Regions from separate parts of the Kitasatospora sp. NPDC048662 genome, predicted to be linked through region 1. Evidence: riboswitches for the same ligand, from Rfam matches in the RefSeq annotation. Region 1 holds a riboswitch; the other holds the start of a gene.
The links. A riboswitch is a leader RNA that binds a small molecule or an ion and turns the genes downstream of it on or off. The one in region 1 is predicted to bind glycine.
Positions count from the first base shown of each region.

Region 1 (2,197 bases):
CGGAGCGGTGGCTGTGGAACACCGGGTGGGTGAGGTAGTCGTCCTCGCGCAGCAGCGCGGCGGGGAGCGCCTCCGCGTCCTCGGCGACCACGTTCTCGACACCGAACGCGGCGAACACGGCCGCCAGGTGCTCACGGGTCGTCGTCTCATCGCACGAGACCGAGACCCGGTCGCCATCGACCTTGTACACGTTCACGCCACCGGCCAGCGCCGCGGCGACAACCTCGTCGGCCTTGCCCGGCACAACGGCCGTCACGGTGTCGAAGAACGCCTCGTGGGCGAGCTCGACGCCGCCCGCGCGCAGGCAGGCGGCGAGCGCGGCGGCGTAGCGGTGGGTGCGGCGGGCGATGTCGGCGAGGCCGTCGGGGCCGTGGTAGACGGCGTACATGGAGGCCATCACGGCCAGCAGCACCTGCGCGGTGCAGATGTTGGAGGTGGCCTTCTCGCGGCGGATGTGCTGCTCGCGGGTCTGCAGGGCGAGCCGGTAGGCGCGGTTGCCGTCGGCATCGACGGAGACGCCGACCAGGCGGCCGGGCAGGTTGCGGGCGTACTCGGCGCGGACGGCCAGGTAGCCGGCGTGCGGGCCGCCGAAGCCCATCGGGACGCCGAAGCGCTGCGAGGTGCCGCAGGCGATGTCGGCGCCGAGCTCGCCGGGCGAGCGCAGCAGGGTGAGGGCGAGCAGGTCGGCGGCGACGGCGACGATCGCGCCGAGCTGGTGGGCCTGCTCGATGACGGGCTTGATCTCCCGCACCGCGCCGGACGCGCCGGGGTACTGGATCAGCACGCCGAAGACGCCGCGCTCGGCGATCTCCGCGGGGATGCCGTTCGACAGGTCCGCGGTGACGACCTCGACGCCGGTCGGTTCGGCGCGGGTCTGGATCACGGCGAGGGTCTGCGGCAGGGTGTCGGCATCGACCAGGAAGACGCCGCCCTTGACCTTGGTGACGCGCCGGGCCAGGGCCATCGCCTCGGCGGCGGCGGTGCCCTCGTCGAGCAGCGAGGAGCCGGAGGTGGCCAGGCCGGTCAGGTCGGCGACCATGGTCTGGAAGTTGAGCAGGGCCTCCAGACGGCCCTGGGAGATCTCCGGCTGGTACGGGGTGTACGCGGTGTACCAGGCGGGGTTCTCGAGGACGTTGCGCAGGATGACCGGCGGGGTGAAGGTGCCGTAGTAGCCGAGGCCGATCATCGAGGTGAGGACCTGGTTGCGGCCGGCGAGCTCGCGCAGTTCGGCGAGCACCTGGGCCTCGCTGCGGCCGGCGGGCAGGCCGAGCGCGGTGAGGCTGCGGATGGCGTCGGGCACAGCCGCGTCGGACAGTTCGTCCAGCGAGGTGTAGCCGACCTGGGCCAGCATCTTCTGCTGGGCTTCGCTGTCGGGGCCGATGTGGCGGTGCTCGAAGGGGCTGGCCTGCTCAAGGTCGCTGAGCGTCGGCTGGGCGTTCATGGGGGTCGGGCCTCCTGGTCGCGGACCGGCGGTGGTACGCACGCCGGCCGGCCGCTGTGGGAGCGTCCGGGCGTACGAACCCGTCAGCCTCCCCCTCTGTCATCGGTACCTGAGAGCTTCGCGCGCCCGGGGTGGTGCCCCGGTCGGCTTGCACCGTCGGCGAGTGCAGCGGCCGGCGGCTTCGGTGCCGACGGTCCTGCCCTGCTTTCCAGAGTGACCTGATCCCACTCGGTACGGATGCCTGAGAGATTCCGGGGAGGGGTTGCTCCTTCGGCGTCCCGCAACCCCGCTTCTTTCACGGGTCCGGGACTCTCCCGAGCGGGCTCGGCGGTCGCCGCCCAGGGTACCAGCGCAGGCCAGGACGATCACCGGTGCGGCCCTCCGATCCGCCCCGGAAGGCGGCTTCCGGAGTGACACCGTCCGGTACGTGCCTTTTGGTGTGAAATAGCGGCCCGGCACGCTCCTCCGGTCGCTCCCCGACGGCCCCTCAGGAGCAGCAGCTGGAGGACAGCGTGCAGACCGATATCGATCCGCGCGACCTGATCGGACACAAGGCGGTCGACCGGAACGGTGACAAGATCGGCACGGTCGACGAGGTGTACCTGGACGACACCACCGGCGTACCCGAGTGGGCGGCCGTCCGGACCGGAATTTTCGGCCGGGACGCCTTCGTCCCGCTGACCACCAGCGAATTCTCCGGCGACGAGCTGCACGTCCCGTACGACAAGTCGCTGATCAAGGAGTCCCCGGACTTCG
Region 1 covers NZ_JBVJHA010000011.1:14,236-16,432, reverse strand. The annotation lists gene gcvP (aminomethyl-transferring glycine dehydrogenase) at 1-1,441, opposite strand, end outside; glycine riboswitch at 1,661-1,768, opposite strand; gene ACZ6R9_RS25615 (PRC and DUF2382 domain-containing protein) at 1,954-2,197, shown strand, end outside.

Region 2 (2,197 bases), on a different contig from region 1:
GTCGCTGACCGACTTGGTGGACTCGAGCTCGCCACAGGTCTCACCGGCGGTGACGGTGTCACCCACCGCGGGGAGCTGGACGTAGACGATGTCGCCGAGGGCGTCGGCCGCGTGCGCGGTGATGCCGACCGTCGACACCCCGTCCACGGCGGCGGTCAGCCACTCGTGCTCCTTGGTGTACTGCAGGTGCGTGGGGTTGCTCATGACGTCATTCTCCAGGATCGCAAGAGGGGAGGGCGCGGCCGTCCGCTGGGCGGACGAACCGGAAAAATCTGCTCGGACAGCAGGTGAAGGGCTGATCGAAGGTCAGCGGGCGCGCTTGTAGAACGGCAGCGCGACGACCTGGACGGGCTCGGCCTTGCCACGCACGTCCACCGCGACGGTGGTGCCCGGCTCGGCGTGCGCGGCGTCCACGTACGCGATGGCGATCGGCTTGCCCAGGGTCGGGGACGGCGAGCCGGAGGTGATCCGGCCGATCACGGCGCCCTCGGCGTCCACCACGGAGTACTCGGCGCGCGGGACGCGGCGGCCCTCGGAGACCAGGCCGACCAGCTTGCGCGGCGGGTTGGCCTCGGCTGCGGCCGAGGCCTCCTCCAGCGCCTTGCGGCCGACGAACTCGCCGCCGTTGGTGGTCTTGTCGAAGCGCACCACCCGGCCGAGGCCGGCGTCGAACGGGGTCAGCTCGGTGGACAGCTCGTGCCCGTACAGCGGCATGCCGGCCTCCAGGCGCAGCGTGTCGCGGCAGGACAGGCCGCACGGGACCAGGCCCTCGGCGGTGCCGGCCTCGGTCAGCGCCGTCCACAGGTGCTCGGCGTCGGCGGGGGCGCAGAAGATCTCGAAGCCGTCCTCGCCGGTGTAGCCGGTACGGGCCAGCCAGACCTGACGGTCGGCCACGGTGGCGGGCAGCAGCGCGTAGTACTTGAGGCCGGGCAGGTCGGCGTCGGTGAGCTTGGCCAGGATGCCGTTGGCCTCCGGGCCCTGGACGGCGAGCAGCGCGTAGGCGTCGCGGTCGTCGCGGACGGTGGCGTCGAAGCCGGCCGCGCGCTCGGTCAGGGCGTCCAGCACCACCTGGGCGTTGGAGGCGTTGGCGACCACCAGGTACTCGTCGTCCGCGGTGCGGTAGACGATCAGGTCGTCCAGGATGCCGCCGTCCTCGCGGCAGATCATGGTGTAGCGGGCGCGCAGCACGCCGAGCGCGGAGATGAAGCCGACCAGCGCGTGGTCGAGCAGTTCGCCGGCCTGCGGGCCGGAGACGGTGATCTCGCCCATGTGCGACAGGTCGAACAGGCCGGCCTTGGTGCGGACCGCGAGGTGCTCCTCGCGCTCGCTGCCGTAGCGCAGCGGCATGTCCCAGCCCGCGAAGTCGGTCATGGTGGCGCCGAGCGAGCGGTGCAGCGCGTCGAGCGCGGTCAGGCGGAGGGACACGGCAGGACTCCCGGGATCTGGAAACGGGCAGGCTGGGGCGAACCTCCCCGTCTGTCGTCGAACCTGAGAGCTTCACCGCCATCCGAAAGGATGGCGGTTTGCACCGTGGGTGGGCGCACGGCGCGGCCGTGTCCACTTTCCAGATCTGCCTCGCCCGGGCGGTAAGGGGGCCTGAGAGATTCCGGGGAGGACTTGCTCCTTCGGCGCCGGTCGCGACCGGATGACGGTCGTTCCGGCTCTCCCGCGCGGGTTCGAGCGGCCGGTATGAAGTTTGGGCGGGCCCATCATGGCATGCCGGGGCCCGCTGGTGGGAGTGGGGTTCGACCGCGATCGCCGCAGGGCACTCGTGCGCGCCGCTAACCTGAACACAACCGTGAGTGTGGAGGGGCGAGATGGGGTTCCCGCTGGGTCAGGTTCCGGAAGGCGGGAGCTGGCCGGCCAACGAGCTGGAGCAGGTGCTGATGGCGGCCCTGGGCGACCCGGGGGCGACACCCAGGGTGATCGAGGTGCTGGCCCGCAGCCAGGTGTGGATTCCGCTGCCGGCCGGTGCCGACCCGCAGTCCGGCGAGCTCGACCTGCCGACCCTCGAACTCGCGGGCGCGCCCTACGTGCCGGTGTACAGCTCGCAGGAGCTGTACCTGCAGCACGCGCCGGGCATCCCGTTCGCGATCGCCCCGATGTGGGAGTTCGCCCGGGGCCTGCCGCTGGGCATCGGCATCGCGGTCAACCCCGAGGCGCCGGTGGGCATCCCGGTGCCGCCGGAGGGGGTGGG
Region 2 covers NZ_JBVJHA010000002.1:204,564-206,760, reverse strand. The annotation lists gene gcvH (glycine cleavage system protein GcvH) at 1-204, opposite strand, end outside; gene gcvT (glycine cleavage system aminomethyltransferase GcvT) at 307-1,425, opposite strand; glycine riboswitch at 1,575-1,679, opposite strand; gene ACZ6R9_RS06915 (enhanced serine sensitivity protein SseB) at 1,818-2,197, shown strand, end outside.
Region 2: it holds a riboswitch for glycine, as region 1 does, so the genes downstream of both, gcvT (glycine cleavage system aminomethyltransferase GcvT) here and gcvP (aminomethyl-transferring glycine dehydrogenase) in region 1, are expected to answer to the same signal.